One region of the Streptomyces sp. NPDC054783 genome, then DNA from elsewhere that is predicted to be linked to it. Evidence: riboswitches for the same ligand, from Rfam matches in the RefSeq annotation. Region 1 holds a riboswitch; the other holds the start of a gene.
What was found. Region 1 has a riboswitch for guanidine ahead of ACWGJ5_RS21710 (MBL fold metallo-hydrolase). Riboswitches for the same ligand answer to the same signal wherever they lie in the genome.
Positions count from the first base shown of each region.

Region 1 (7,631 bases):
CACGGTCGAGCCGGTGGCGTGCAGTACCTCCCGGGTGTACAGGGGCATCACGACGTAGACGGCGGTGGTGAAGACGTTGGCGGCGGCGAAACAGACCAGCACCCGCCGGATGAAGGGCAGATCGGCCAGGACCGGGCGCAACGCCCGTCGCCTCGGAGGCGGCCCGTCCGCGCCTCCGTGCCCGGCCCCGGTCCGCGGGAAGCGGCTGGCGCCGACCAGCAGGGCGGCGAGCAGGTACGCGGCAGCGCACGCGGCGATGACGGCGGCCACTGAGCCCGCGTCGACGACGAGCGGGCCGAGCAGTCCCCCGCACAGCCCGGCGACGGACTGCGTCGACAGTTCGAAACCGGTGGCCGACTCGATGTCCGCATCCTCGACGAGTTCCGGCACCGAAGTGGTCAGGCACGGATCGAACACCGCCTGGCAGGCGGCCAGCGCGAGCCCGACCGCGTAGGCGCCGGCCACGGGCAGCATGCCGGCGTACGCCAGAACGGCCGCCGTACCCGCCGACGCGCCCGCCACGGCCGCCGCGCCGGACAGCACCGTCCGGTGTGCGCATCGTGCGACGATGCCCGCCACCACCGGAGCCAGCGCGACCGCGGGCAGTGTGCTCACCATGAGGAACAAGCCCGAGGCCAGGCCGCGGTGCCCGCCGCCCGCGCGGCCGACCAGCCACCAGACCGCACCGACCTGGAACATTCTGCTCGCAGCCTGGGTGAGGAGCTGACCGGCCCAGATCCTGCCGAAGGACGGATTGCGCAGCACGAGGGGCAGACGACGCCCACGTGCAGGTGCCGCGGTCACGAGTGCGGCCGTTCGTCGACGACACGGATGAGCTTGCCCGAGCGGGAGTTGACCGCGAGGTCCCGGTGCCGCACCCACTCGATGCTCAGCGGGTTCACGTGCCCGGCGGTGGTCGCGGTTGCGTAGAAGGGACGTTGAGCGAGGAGCGCGGCTACGACGGACTCGCGCAGCCCGGCATGTTCCTTGCCAGGGTCGGCGATCGCGAGCCGCAGCACCAGCCCGTCGCGGCCGTCCCGTCGGCGCACGACCAGCTGCAGGCCAGTCACCTCGCCCGCCGCGTCGGCTCCTTTGACGACGTCATGGACGTCCTCGGTGTACAACGAGACGGGACCGACCCGCACGCCCTCCTCGGCGCGGCCGAGGATGCGGAAGACACCGGAGTCCCGGTCGACCCACTCGGCCCGGTCGCCCGCCGGATAGCGGAGCACCGGCATGAGTCGCCTGCGCAGGTCGGTGACGACGAGCCGCCCCGGCACGCCGTTCGCCTCGACGGGGCGGTCGGTGCCGTCGCAGAGGATCTCGACCACCGTGTACGGGGTGAACGCTCGGTGGACGCGTGGGTCGTCGCCGGGCACGGCCTCGCCGAGGAGACCGGCGTCCACGCTCGCATATCCGAGGGAGCGTGGCCGGGCGTTCGGGAACGCGGCACGGAGCAGCGGGAGTTGGTCGCCGAAGAGGCACTCCCCGCCGAAGAACAGCAGCTCCACGTCCGGAAGTGTCCGGCCGGCGCTGGTGAGGCGCTCCGCGAGCGAACACAGTGTGGTCGGTGTACCGGCGACCACCTGGACCCGGAACTCCTCCAGCGTCGCCGCGGTCGACTCCCAGGGCGCCGCGCCGCCGATGGGCAGGCGGACGTTGGCCACGGGTGAGCGGTGCAGCGAGTCGAGGACGAAGCTGAAGCTGGCGTACAGGTCACCCGCGTAGAAGAGATCCGCCACCCGGTGCCCGGGCCGCAGCCCCGCACGGACCAGCCCGGAACCGAACGCGGTCGTGAACTCCCGCCACTCCGTGCGGGTGTAGTAGGAGAACTTCGGCGACCCGGTGGTCCCGCCGCTGCGGAAGACGATCGCTTCGTCCAGCGGAGCGGTGAGCAGCCGGTTGCCACGGGGCGAGTTGGCGCGCCAGAAGTCGGCCTGGGGCACCACCGGAAGATCTGTGGGACGGGTGACGTGCTCGGGAAGCCCGGCGTAGAGCTCACGATAGAAATGCGAGTTGGTGCGAGCGAAACGTACGAGTTCCGCGAATGGTTGAACTGGCATCAATTCCTGCTCGAAGGCGTGGACCGCCGCCGGCACGGAAAATGGCCGGCGAGGCGCGACGGAGCCGGTCCACCATGGCGGGCGCGGACCGTGTCGCTGAAGGCGTGAAAAGCGGCGCACCCATCACGAGTGGGGCGCCCGGTGCACCAGGATATCTCACTATGCGGGACGAATTTGCGCCAACTGGCCTCGCGTGCGGGGGCTTTGATTCCTCACGGACGTATTCCACGGCCGTTCGGTTCCTGCAGACGCGGAGACGGTGATCACAATCAACCGGCCACGTATAACCGCTCGTTGAACGGAGCTGAAGGAAGCCTTATGGAAAGGGGCCGGCGAAGGCGCTCCGAGCTATGGCTGGAACCCAACCGTGTCGATTAGGGAGCGTTAGTCGATCAGGGAGCGCTTTTCGGCTGTGCCGCGGTAACGGCTTCGTCAGCCAGGAGCGCGGTGACGCCGACCACCGCCACAGACTCACCGGTACTCGAACCATGCGATGCCGGAAACATCCGCAGCGCAAAACCAAGCCGGCCGGGAGGGACGGTTGTGGGATGCTCGCGTGCATGATCCCTGGTCCGAACAACGGCTGGTCCTTCGCGACCGCACGGGAGGCCGCCCGCTTCGGCGCGGGCGAGGTCACCGGAGTTCCCGGCGTCGAGCACGCGACGGCCGACAGCGGAACACTCTGTGGCATCCCAGAGCACCAGGTCACCCGCTATCGGCACCTCTTCGACCTGACGGACCCGCAGGCGTGCCCGAAGTGCCGCCTGGAAGCTGAAGCTGCTCCGACACAGCCATGCGCTCAGGAGCGACTTCACGACACGCTCCAGGCCGCCGCCCCGGCAGAGGCCCGCGACGACCTCCTCACCGCGCTTCGGAGAGGTGCGCCGGTGCGCCTGTGGCTCCACGGTCCAGCCGCGACACTGGCCCGGCACTACGCAAAGCTCGACACGCTGACCGAAGGCGCGGAACCCGCGGCTGAGGCATTCGACGCCGCCACGACGATAGGCCTGGCCCGCGTCGAAGACGGAACCTGGCGCTTCCTCGTCGTCCTGCCCGAAGACGGCAGCCGCCCGCTCGTCGCACGTGGCCCGCACCACCCTCGCTGACGACGTTCATAGGCAGAACGAGACCACCGTCCCCCTTGGGACATGCGACCTCGCGGAAATTGCCCGGCACGGAAGCAGCCACCCCCGGTGACGCATGAGCGTGCGCGTTGCTGAGACCCGCCGCCGTCCCCCGCACCGATCGCCGGTACGGTCCGCGGCGCCGACCGGACGCGCACCGCCACCCCGTGCCCCAGTACGCAGCGGCCGGCAGGACTCGGCCCTCCAGCGACAAACCCCATGGCCCGACCCACGCGCACCACGTCCGCATCCTCGCGCCGCAACGCGACACACGCGGGACGAGCGCGACGCAAGCGATGCCGCCGCACGGGCGCAGGGCGACAGAGCAGTGGATCAGTGTCGTGCTACGGTGACCGCGGAGGCGTCATGGATGCCTGCCCCGGACGAGATGTGCGCCGTACCCGGCCTGCCAAGACGACGCACTCGGGAGACGTCATGGACGCAGGCACACCCTTCATCGATTTCGGCACTCCAGCTCCCCAGCCCCGGGAGTTGGACGTCCGGTGGATTCACGGCTCACCGTCGTCCAAGCACAACACCGACCCGGACATCCAGGTCTACGCGTACGACGAGCACACGATCATTCTGCGGCAGAACATGGCGATCAACTACGAGGCGCCGTTCCTCTTTCTGCTGTTCGGAAACGCCCAGGCGGTGCTGATCGACACCGGAGCCACCCCGGCCCCCGAATTCTTTCCCCTGCGCCGGGTGGTGGACGAGCTCGTCGACGGCTGGCTGGCCCGCCACCTCCGGCAGGAATATCACCTGCTGGTGCTGCACACTCACGCACACGGCGACCACATCGCGGGCGACGGCCAGTTCTCCGACCGCCCCGACACCACGGTGGTCGACGCAGAAATCACCGAGGCCTGGAAGTATTTCGGTTTCGACGAGGACCCCACCGCCGTGGCACAGATTGATTTGGGGGGCCGAGTGCTCGAGTGCCTGGCCTCCCCCGGGCACCACGAGGCAGCGGTCACGTTCTACGACTCCTGGACCGGGATCCTGCTCACCGGCGACACGGTCTACCCCGGCCGACTTTACGTTCAGGACTGGTCCGCCTTCGCACGGACGATCGACCGCCTGATCGAGTTCTCCGCACGCAGACCGGTCACCCACGTTCTGGGCTGTCATATCGAGATGACCACCGACCCGGGCGAGGACTACCCGGTGCGCACCACCTACCAGCCCCAAGAACCCCCGCTGCAGATGACCACCGCCCACCTGCACGAGATCCGGGCCGCGCTCAACGAGATCGGCGACCAGCCCCGTCGACTCGCCTTCCCCCACTTTGTCATCTGCCCGAACGGCTGAGCTCCGCGATCTCGCCCGCCACGGTGGAGTACCTGGCGGGGCTGCTCGCCGTATGGCCCACCGAGTCGTCCAGCCCTTCTTCCACGCACTGCATGATCGTGCCGTCGATGAGCCTGTGGACATCCGAGGTCTTTGGTCCGCGGACCGGCAGCCGCTGGGCGCCCTTGGTCCACCGCTCGATGGTCTTTCCAAGCTCCGAGGCGATCGGAATCTCTTTCACGTGCTTCTACTCGTACGGACATGACGGCGCCGTTCCCCAGGGTCCGGGCGGCGGCTCCCGCGCAACTGCCGGCGGGCACCGGACCGACGGCGTCATGTGACCTGCGCAGATCGCCGACGCCGGATTCACTGCGTGATCGCCGGCGACGGGCGCCCGGCCAATACGACCGGTCGACCGGTCTTCGGGGGCTCACCCCTCCGGACGGCAGGACCGGGCCCCGAAGAGCGTGCCAGAACAGCCGGATTTGGGCATGCCCATGCCGGGCAGGCAGGGCGTCCGTGCCCGCTGAAGCGACGCTGCGGGACCGCAGGAAACGGAACAACCGTAGGAAACGGAACACTCGGGTCGTTCAGGCGGGCCCTCCTGGTGAGCTGTCACGGATGCGCACCGCGAGTGCTGCAACGTCGTCGTTGAGCCCACCGCCGCTGTGCCGGAGGAGATCCCGGTGAAGCGTGTCGAGCAGGACCCTCGGCGCAGCCGCGGTCTGGCGACTCATCCAGTCCTGCAGGGCGAAGAACTCACCTTCGCCGTTGCGGCTCTCGATGACGCCGTCGGTGTAGAAGAGCAGCTGGTCACCGGGCGTACACACGATCGTGTCGGTGGTGTAGTCGGCGCCGATGAGTGAGGCGAGGTTGAGCATCGGCGAGGTGATGGTGGGGTCCAGGACGTGGAGCTTGCCCTGATGCAGGAGCAGTGGCGGAGGATGCCCGCAGTTGAGGAGCCTGATGCGGTCGCCCTGGTGCGGGAACTCGGCGAGCACCACCGTGGTGAACTGCTCCAGCAGGTCCCCGGTGGGAAACGTACAGCTGTGCCGGGTGCTGCTGACGTCCAGGCGGCGGACGATGCCCTCCAGGGTCCGTTCGTCGTACGCGGCCTCCCGGAAGCAGCTGACCACTGCCGCAGCCGCTCCCACTGCGGGCAGGCCCTTGCCCCGCACATCGCCGATGATCAGTCGTACCCCGAATGGCGTGGCGACGGCTTCGTAGAAGTCCCCACCGATGCGAGCCTGCGCGGCGGCTGCGACGTACATCGACTCGATCTCGATGCGACCGACCCGGCCGGGCAGGGGACGCAAGAGCACTTTCTGTGCCGCGTCGGCGACGAGGCGGAGCTGGACGAACGCCTGTTCCCGGTGGATGCGGACACGGCACGTATACGCGGCCGCCACGGTGACCGCGGCAATGGCACCCACGGTGAACCACGTGCCCAGGTCAGGGTAGACAAGGCTCAGCCCAATCATGATCGCAACGCAGACCAGCCCCAGCAGAACAGTGGGCAGCACAGGCCACACCGACGCCGCGAGGGCAGGTACGGCAGTCAGGAGACGACTGAAAGCGATCTTTCTCGGGGTGGAAAACGCCAGGCTCGCGACAACCACAGTCAAGATCACTGGTGAGAGCCCGGCGAGACTCCACCGCCTATGGAGCAGACCACGAAAGCACATCCACCCGGTCCACGGCACGAAAGACAGCATAACGACATATGCCAGACATAGTGACTCAGGACGCGGGTGTGGCCCCCATCGGGCGACGGCGGAGCCTTGGTACCCACATCCACGGCACCACCAGAAGGGACCGAGCCTGCCGAGCTGAAGAACGCGCTTCATTCCCTGTGCGGATGAGGCGCGACAACGGCCTCGTAGGAAACCTTCCACCTACCCGCCGGTCACCGGTCGAGGGCGCACAATGGGTACATGGCTGGTCGCTGGCAGTTCTGGATCGACCGTGGTGGCACCTTCACCGATGTCGTGGCCGTGACGCCGGATTCCGAGGTGGTCAGCCGCAAGCTCCTGTCGGAGCAGCCGGAGGCGTACCAGGACGCGGCGGTCGCCGGCATCCGTCAGATGCTGGGTCTGGAGGCGGACGAGCCGATTCCCGGCGACCGGATCGAGGTGGTGAAGATGGGCACCACCGTCGCCACCAACGCGCTGCTGACACACACCGGCGAACCGACGGTCCTGGTCGTCACCCGGGGCTTCAGGGACGCCCTGCGTATCGCCTACCAGAACCGCCCCCGCATCTTCGACCGGCGCATCCTGCTCCCGGAGGCGCTGTACGACCGGGTGATCGAGGTGGAGGAGCGGGTGGGTGCGGATGGTGAACTCGTCCGTCCGCTCGGTCTGGACGCCGTGCGCGAGGCGCTGGCCGCGGCATACGCGGACGGATTCCGCAGCGCCGCGGTCGTCTTCCTGCACGGCTACCGCCATTCCGCGCACGAGGCCGCCGTCGCCGACGCGGCCCGCGCCGTCGGCTATCGGCAGGTCAGCTGTTCGCACGAGGTCAGCCCGCTGATCAAGCTGGTACCGCGAGGCGACACGACCGTGGTCGACGCCTACCTCTCCCCCATCCTGCGGCGTTATGTGGACCAGGTGGCCGCTGAGCTGAACGGTGTACGGCTGATGTTCATGCAGTCCGGGGGCGGCCTGCGCGAGGCGGGCCGCTTCAGGGGCAAGGACGCCGTGCTGTCCGGCCCGGCGGGTGGGGTAGTGGGCATGGCGCGCGCCGCCACCGGCGCCGGCCACGTCAGGGCGATCGGCTTCGACATGGGCGGCACCTCGACCGACGTGTCCCACTACGCGGGCGAGATCGAACGGGTCCTGGGCACTCAGGTGGCGGGAGTGCGGATGCGGGCGCCGATGACCGACATCCACACCGTGGCCGCGGGCGGTGGCTCGATCCTGCACTTCGACGGGATGCGCTACCGCGTCGGCCCGGACTCGGCCGGCGCCGACCCCGGCCCGGTCTGCTACCGGCGCGGCGGTCCGCTGACCGTCACCGACGCCAACGTCATGCTCGGCCGCATCCAATCCGTCTTCTTCCCCCGAGTCTTCGGCAAGGACGGCGACCAGCCGCTGGACGAGGCCGCGGTCCGGGCCCGCTTCACCGAGCTGGCCGAGCAGACCGCCGCCGC
Region 1 is NZ_JBSHAY010000012.1:14,099-21,729, forward strand. Features, by position in the region: gene ACWGJ5_RS21695 (MFS transporter) at 1-765, opposite strand, end outside; gene ACWGJ5_RS21700 (phenylacetate--CoA ligase family protein) at 801-2,063, opposite strand; gene ACWGJ5_RS21705 (hypothetical protein) at 2,624-3,169, shown strand; guanidine-III (ykkC-III) riboswitch at 3,543-3,611, shown strand; gene ACWGJ5_RS21710 (MBL fold metallo-hydrolase) at 3,623-4,501, shown strand; gene ACWGJ5_RS21715 (hypothetical protein) at 4,482-4,721, opposite strand; gene ACWGJ5_RS21720 (PP2C family protein-serine/threonine phosphatase) at 5,071-5,961, opposite strand; gene ACWGJ5_RS21725 (hydantoinase B/oxoprolinase family protein) at 6,415-7,631, shown strand, end outside.

Region 2 (7,631 bases), on a different contig from region 1:
GCGCCAGGGTTTCCCTCTCTGGGTCGGCACCTGGAAGTGCGAGGTGTCGATCCCGTACGCCTTGATCCTGCGGCTGATGTGCGTGTGGTGGCCGCCGACGACCTCCAGGCCGAGATGGCGCAGCACCTCGCACATGTTGGTCGATGCCGCGACCGCCCGCTCAAGCACCTCCCGCGTCCACCTCACCCCCTCCCGCTCGAAGTGCGACGTATCCACCCCGAGCTTCTTCATCCGCTCCCAGACATACCGCCGCGTCGAACTCCTCGGATCCACCCCCAACCTCTCCAGCGCCTCCGACAACGTCCGCGCCCCGCGAGCCGCTTGCTCCAGCCGCTCCCTCGTGTATGCACTGGCCCCCATCGAGCCCCCTCCGTTCCGGGCGTGCGTTCGCTGCCCGTACGGAGTAACGAACCGGTTATCGGACAGTCACGCACGGAATAGAGGAAGCGGCCCGCACCAGGTCATTCCGGTGCGGGCCGCCAGCAGCTGAAAGGGATCCTCAGATCCCCAGATCCTTGATGATCTTGGCCACGTGGCCCGTGGCGCGGACGTTGTAGAGGGCTCGTTCGACCTTGCCCTCCTCGTCCACGACGATCGTGGAGCGGATGACGCCCATGTACGTCTTGCCGTAGTTCTTCTTCTCGCCGTACGCGCCGTAGGCCTCGGTGACCGTCTTCTCCGGGTCGGCCAGCAGCCTGACCTTCAGGGACTCCTTCTCGCGGAACTTCGCCAGCTTCTCCGGGGCGTCGGGGCTGATGCCGAGCACGTCGTAGCCGGCGGAGGCCAGGACGTCCAGGTTGTCGGTGAAGTCGCAGGCCTGCTTGGTGCAGCCGGGGGTCAGGGCGGCCGGGTAGAAGTAGACGATGACCTTGCGGCCCTTGTGGGAGGACAGGGAGACCTCGTTGCCGTCGGCATCGGGGAGGGTGAAGGCGGGGGCCACGTCCCCCGGCTGGAGTCGCTCGCTCATCGGGCCAGGGTAACCGGGGGGCCTTGCGGTGCGCCGGGAGGAGAAGCTGACAGACTGTCCGGGACAGCATCAGGAGACTTCGGAGGCCGTACGGTGGCGGACACGTCGGACACCAGAACCCCGGCGCAGATCGAGGCGGACATCAAGCGCCGCCGCGAAGTGCTGGCCGAGACGCTCGACGAGATCGGGGTGCGGGTGCATCCGCAGACGATCATCGGGGACGCCAGGGCCAAGGTCGTCGCCAATATCGATCACACGGTCGGGCGGGCGTACGTGCAGGTCAACCGGGTGGTGAGTGAGGTGCGCGCGCAGTTCGTCGATGAAGAGGGCGGGGTGCGGCTGGCGCGGGTGGTGCCCGTCGCGCTGCTGGCCGTCGGCGTGGTGGGGCTGCTTGCCGTGGGCAGCAGGCGGCGCAAGGGCTGACCCGGGCGCAGCCCGGCGTGGCGAAGACAGGTAGGTTCGAGGCGTGAGCGCCAACAGAAACCAGCACAGCACCCCCCATCACGACAAGCTTCCCATCCGGATGCTGCACGACCGGGTTCTGGTCAAGCAGGAGACCGGTGAGGGCGAGCGGCGGTCGGGGGGCGGCATTCTGATTCCCGCCACCGCGGCGGTCGGGCGGCGGCTGGCCTGGGCCGAGGTTGTCGCGGTCGGGCAGAACGTACGGACCGTGGAGCCGGGTGACCGGGTTCTGTTCGATCCGGAGGACCGGGCCGAGGTCGAGGTGCGGGGTGTGGCGTACGTGCTCATGCGCGAGCGGGATCTGCACGCCGTGGCCGCGGACCGTTTCGAGGGGTCGGAGGACTCCACCGGTCTGTATCTCTGAGTCCGTTCCGGTAGAGGGGCCGGTGACCGTGGTCACCGGCCCCTTTGTCGTTCCTTTGCTATGTTCGAAGGCGTCAGCCCGACGAGACGCGCCGTACCGGGATCCCCGACCTCAGGCAAAGACGACGCACCCCCGTTCAGAGATTCCTTCCGGAGGTGCCTGTCATGGCCTGGGTTCTGCTTGTCGTCGCCGGTCTGCTGGAGGTGGGCTGGTCGATCGGGATGAAGTACAGCGAGGGCTTCACCCGGCTGGTGCCCAGCGTGTTCACCGGCGCGGGGATCGTCGCGAGCATGGTTCTGCTGTCGTACGCCGCGAAGTCCCTGCCCATCGGTACCGCGTACGGCGTGTGGGTGGGCATCGGAGCGGCCGGTGCGGCGGTGCTCGGCATGGTGGTGCTGGGTGAGCCGGTCACCGCCGCCCGGATCTTCTTCGTGTGTCTGCTGCTGGTCGCCGTGGTGGGGCTGAAGGCGACCAGCGGTCACTGACACGTCAACGGGGCGTCACCGAGGGTCAGATGGCTGGGTCGCCGCCTCCGGCGCCGGCGGCCGTGCCTGTCGTACCGCCGCCGCCGTCGGTGCCGCCGCCGGTGGTCGTGCCGCCGCCGTTCGTGCCGCCGCCGGTGGTCGTACCGCCGGTCGTGCCGCCGCCGTCGGTGCCGCCGCCCGTGGTCGTACCACCGCCGGTCGTGGTCGTACCACCGCCGGTCGTGGTGCCGCCGCCGGTGGTGCCGGTGCCGCCGGTGGTGGTCGGGCCGCCGGTGGTGGGGGTGCCGGTGGTGCCGCCGGTGGTCGGGCTGGTGGTCGGGCCGCCGGTGGGGGTGCCGGTGGTGCCGCCGTTGTTCTGGCCGACGGTGGTGCCCGGAGGGGCCGAGCCGGTGGCGCTGGGCGGCTGCGGCTGGTCGGCGCCCGGCTCCAGCTGGAGGTCGAAGTCGGAGGACGGCTTGTTCTTCAGCGCGTCCGCCGTGTACTGGGCCCAGATCTGGGTGGGCGGGCCGCCGCCGTTCATACGGGGCTGGCCGAGGGCGCCGTACAGCGGCATGTGCTTGGCCGTCACCGGGTCCTGGCCCATGACCGAGACCACCGTGGCCAGGTCCGGGGTGTAACCGGCGAACCAGGCGGCGGTGTCGTTCTCGGCGGTACCGGTCTTGCCGGCCGCCGGGCGGCCCGCGGCCTGTGCGGCGGTGGCGGTGCCGTTGTCGACCACGCTCTGCAGGACGGAGGTGGTGGTGTCGGCGGCCTCGCGGGTGACGGCCTGCTTGACGGGCTGCTGGGGCAGCTTGACCGTGTCCGTGCCGTCCTTGGTGATCTTCTCGATCATGGTGTACGTGCCGTGCTGGCCGTGGTTGGCGAGCGTCGCGTAGGACTCCGCCATGTCCAGCACGCTGGCGGTGGCGGTGCCGAGGGCGATGGACGGGGACGGGTACAGGTCCGGGGTGTCGGAGGGGACACCGAGGTCGATCGCGGTCTGCTTGACCTTGGACGGGCCGACGTCGGCGGCCATCTGCGCGTAGACGGCGTTCACGGACAGGTCGGTCGCCTTGGTGACGGTGATCTGGCCGTACGACTTCTGGTCCTCGTTCTGCGGGCTGTAGGGCGCGCCGTTCCAGCCTTCGACGAGCCGCTCGTTGGTGCCGTCGTACATGGTGTTCGGGGTGATGGTGCGGCCGTCCTGGGTGCTCGAGGCGTTCTGCACCGCCGAGGTGAAGACGAAGGGCTTGAAGGTGGAGCCGACCTGGAAGTCACCGCGGGTCGCGCCGTTGGTGTACTGCTTCACGTAGTCGATGCCGCCGTACATGGCGACGACCTTGCCGGTCTTCGGGTCGACGGAGGCGCCGCCCGCGCGGACGTACCTGTCCACCTTGTTGTTCTTCTTGTCCAGCTTGGCGATCAGCTGGTCGTTGACCGCCTTGACGAAGGCGTTCTGCCTGTTCTTCTGGATGGTGGTGGTGATGCGGTAGCCGCCGGTCGCGAGCTGGTCGTCGGTGAGGATGTTGTTGGTGGTCAGGTAGTGCTTGACCGCCTCGACGAGGTAGCCGCGCTGGCCGGACATGCCCGTGGAGACGGTCTGCTCCTTCGGCATCGGGAACTTCATCCCGGCGCGCTCGGACTGGCTGAGCCAGCCCTTCTTGACCATGCCGTCCAGGACGTAGTTCCAGCGGGCGACGGCTGCCGCCTTGTTCTCGGGGTGGGCGACGACGTCGTACTCGCTGGGCGCGTTGACGAGCGCGGCGAGGTAGGCGGCGCGGGCCGGGTCGAGGTTCTGGGCGTCCACGCCGTAGTAGGCCTGGGCGGCGGACTGGATGCCGTAGGCGTTGCGGCCGAAGTAGCTGGTGTTGAGGTAGCCCTCGAGGATCTCGTCCTTGGACTTGTTGCGGTCCAGCTTGATCGAGATGAAGAACTCCTTGGCCTTGCGGGTGACCGTCTGCTCCTGGCCCAGGTAGTAGTTCTTCACGTACTGCTGGGTGATCGTCGAGCCGGACTGCTTGCCCTTGCCGGTCGCCGTGTTCCAGGCGGCGCGGATCATCGCCTTGGGGTCGATGGCCGACTCGGTGTAGAAGTCGCGGTCCTCGGCGGCCAGTACGGCGTGCTGGGCGTCCTTGGAGACCTGGGCGAGGCTGACGTTCTCCCGGTTGATCTGGCCGTCGCGGGCCAGCTGGGAGCCGTCGGCGTAGAGGTAGACGTTGGCCTGCTTGGTGGCGAGGGCGTTGGCCGGCGGGATGTTGACCATCGAGTAGCCGAGGAAGAAGAGGCCGACGAGCAGCATGACGCCGATGACGAAGGTGCCGAGCACCATGCGCCAGGTCGGGATGATCCGCCGCCATCCGGTCCGCTTGGGCCGCTTCGGCTTCGTGCCCTTGCCGGTCCCTGCGGGGGCCTGGCCGTCCGGGGAGGCGGCGAGGGCGGTGGTGGCCTGGTCGGGGGTTGCGCCGGGGGTCTGCCGGGGGGTCTTTGCCCCGGGGCCGGTACGGGGGCCGGGGGTGGCGGCGCCCACCGCGCCCACCGCGCCCACCGCGCCCGCGGCACCTGCCGGGGAGGCGTGAGCGGCGGCACCGGCGGCGGCAGCACCGGCGGCGGCACCGGCTGTCCGGGCGGGTCGGCCGGGGCCGGCGGGTCGGGAGCCGGTCGTGTGGGACGTGCGGCCCGTGGCGGCCGGCTTCGTCGCCGGGGAGGCCGCCTCGGCGGGACCGCCGGGCTCACCGGCGCGGGGCGCGCTGACCCGCCGGAGCACCTGCGTGGTCTCGGGCGCCTGGGCCTGCTCGGCGGGCTTGCCGGGTTCCTCGGAGGATGCCTGGGGTCCCCGGGGCGGGGTGATACGCCGGAGGACCTGAGTGCTCTCCGCCGACTGCGGCTCCTTGGGCGCGCGGGCTCCGGGGACGTGCGGCTTCTCCGAGGTGCCCGACTTGCCGAAAATTTCCCCCTTGTCGGAAACACTCTGATTGACGGAAGCATCGCGTTTGTCGGATGTTTCACGCCCGGACGCCGATGCGGCACCCGAGACCGACGCGTCACCGGAGGCCGACACGCCGCGGGAGGCGGAAGCACCGCGGGAGGGCGAGGCACCCCCAGAGCCCGTAGCACCACCAGAGCCGGTAGCCCCACCAGAGGCAGAGGCACCACCAGCGGCCGAAGCACCGCCGGAGGGCGAGACGTCATCAGGAGCCGACGCCCCACGCGAGGCCGAAGCAGCGCCCGAGGGCGAGGCACCCCCAGAGGCCGACGCGCCCCGGGAGGCCGAAGCCCTGCCCGAGGCCGAAGCGCTGCCCGAGGGCGACTCGCCGCCGGGTGCCGTCGGGCCGGTCTGGTCCGTGTGGGCATCCCGGGCTGCCTGGCGGGCGCGGGCGATGGAGGCCGTGCGGTCCTGGGGCGCGGGTGCCTCGTCCGAGGGCTTCCGGGGCGCCGAACCGTCACCGGCATCGGAGCCCTCGGCCTTCCCTGACCGGGGTGCGCCGGGCTCTCTCGGCCCCTTCCCGTCGGCTGCGTTCCTCGTCCCCTTGTCCGGGGCGGCGGCCGTCTCCTCGTGGCCCCCCGGGTCGCCGCGGCCTTCAGCCGGCAGCGGCTTTCTCGGCGGCACGCCTTCGGTCGGCTGCTGCGGCTGCGGCTCGTCGCTCATGTCGTGCACGGACTCCTGTTTCGTCGTACGTTCCCGTACGCCTCGTACGCTCTTCTGCGCCCCCAGTTTGAAGACTCTCGCACCTGGCGTTCCGTTCCCGGATTCCAGCACGCTTCGGGCACGAAATTGCGTGGCCGGTCGCCGGGCCCGGGGCTAAGCTCCTGCGCTTCGGTGTCGAGCGGTCCCGGGAGGTGGACTGGCGTGGGCGCGGGACGGTTGTACGTGGCCGTCGCGGCGGGGGGATTCAGACGGTACGCGACGTATCGGGCCGCCACTGCGGCAGGGGTGTTCACGAACACCGTCTTCGGGCTGATCCTCGTCTATACGTATCGGGCGCTGTGGGACGAGCGGCCGCACCTCGGCGGATGGGATCAGTCGCAGGTCGTGACGTATGTCTGGCTGGGGCAGGCGTTCCTGTCGACGCTCGCGATCGGCGGCGGGGGCGTCGAGAACGAGTTGATGGAACGCATCCGTACGGGGGACGTGGCGATCGACCTGTACCGGCCCGCCGACCTGCAGCTGTGGTGGCTGGCGACGGACCTGGGCCGGGCGTTCTTCCAGTTGCTGGGGCGGGGGCTGGTGCCCTTCGTCTTCGGTGCCCTGTGCTTCCCGGTGTACCTGCCGACGGACCTGGGCACCTGGGTCGCCTTCCTCGTCGCCGTACTGCTGGCGATGATCGTCGGGTTCGGCCTCCGGTACCTGGTGGCGCTCAGCACGTTCTGGTTCCTGGACGGTACGGGTGTGGCGCAGATGTCGTGGCTCGTCGGCTTCTTCTGCTCGGGCATGCTGCTGCCGCTGAACATCTTCCCGGGGGCGCTCGGCGAGGTCGTACGGGCGCTGCCGTGGTCCTCGCTGCTGCAGGCGCCGGCCCAGATCCTGCTGGGGCATGCGGACCCGCTGGGCACGTACGTGTTCCAGGGGGCGTGGGCGGTGGTGCTGCTGGGTGCCGGGCGGCTGGTGCAGTCGGCGGCGACGCGCAGGGTGGTGGTCCAGGGTGGGTGAGACCGGCACCGGCCGGGTGCGGGAGGGGGTGCGGGCCTATCTGATGATCGCCGGGATGTGGATCAGGTCGACGATGGCCTACCGCGCCTCGTTCGTGATGACCACGGTCGGCAACTTCTCGGCGACCCTCCTCGACTTCGTCGGGATCATGCTGATGTTCTCGCGGGTGGACGCGCTCGGCGGCTGGTCGCTGCCCGAGGTGGCCTTCCTGTACGGGCTGTCCGGTACGGCCTTCGGTCTTGCCGACCTGGTGATCGGCTCGATGGAGCGGCTGGGGCGGCGGGTGCGCGACGGCACGCTGGACACGCTGCTGGTGCGGCCGGCGCCGGTGCTGGCGCAGGTGGCGGCCGACCAGTTCGCCCTGCGCAGGCTGGGCCGGGTGGTGCAGGGCCTGCTGGTGCTCACCTGGGCGGTGGCGCGGCTGGACATCGACTGGACGCCGCTGAAGCTGCTGCTGATGCCGGTGATGGTGGTGAGCGGCTGCGGGATCTTCTGCGCGGTGTTCGTGGCGGGGGCGGCCTTCCAGTTCCTGGCGTCGGACGCCTCGGAGGTGCAGAACGCCTTCACCTACGGCGGTACGACGCTGCTGCAGTATCCGCCGACGGTGTTCGCGAAGGAGCTGGTGCGCGGGGTGACGTTCGTGCTGCCGCTGGCCTTCGTCAACTGGCTGCCCGCGACCTATGTGCTGGGGCGGCCGTATCCGCTGGGGCTGCCCGAGTGGCTGGC
Region 2 is NZ_JBSHAY010000017.1:171,770-179,400, forward strand. Features, by position in the region: gene ACWGJ5_RS27785 (HNH endonuclease signature motif containing protein) at 1-360, opposite strand, end outside; gene bcp (thioredoxin-dependent thiol peroxidase) at 500-967, opposite strand; gene ACWGJ5_RS27795 (DUF3618 domain-containing protein) at 1,061-1,390, shown strand; gene ACWGJ5_RS27800 (GroES family chaperonin) at 1,434-1,793, shown strand; guanidine-III (ykkC-III) riboswitch at 1,846-1,924, shown strand; gene sugE (quaternary ammonium compound efflux SMR transporter SugE) at 1,958-2,278, shown strand; gene ACWGJ5_RS27810 (transglycosylase domain-containing protein) at 2,304-5,315, opposite strand; gene ACWGJ5_RS27815 (ABC transporter permease) at 6,105-6,905, shown strand; gene ACWGJ5_RS27820 (ABC transporter permease) at 6,949-7,631, shown strand, end outside.
Region 2: linked by a shared signal. The riboswitch ahead of sugE (quaternary ammonium compound efflux SMR transporter SugE) and the one ahead of ACWGJ5_RS21710 (MBL fold metallo-hydrolase) in region 1 are both predicted to bind guanidine.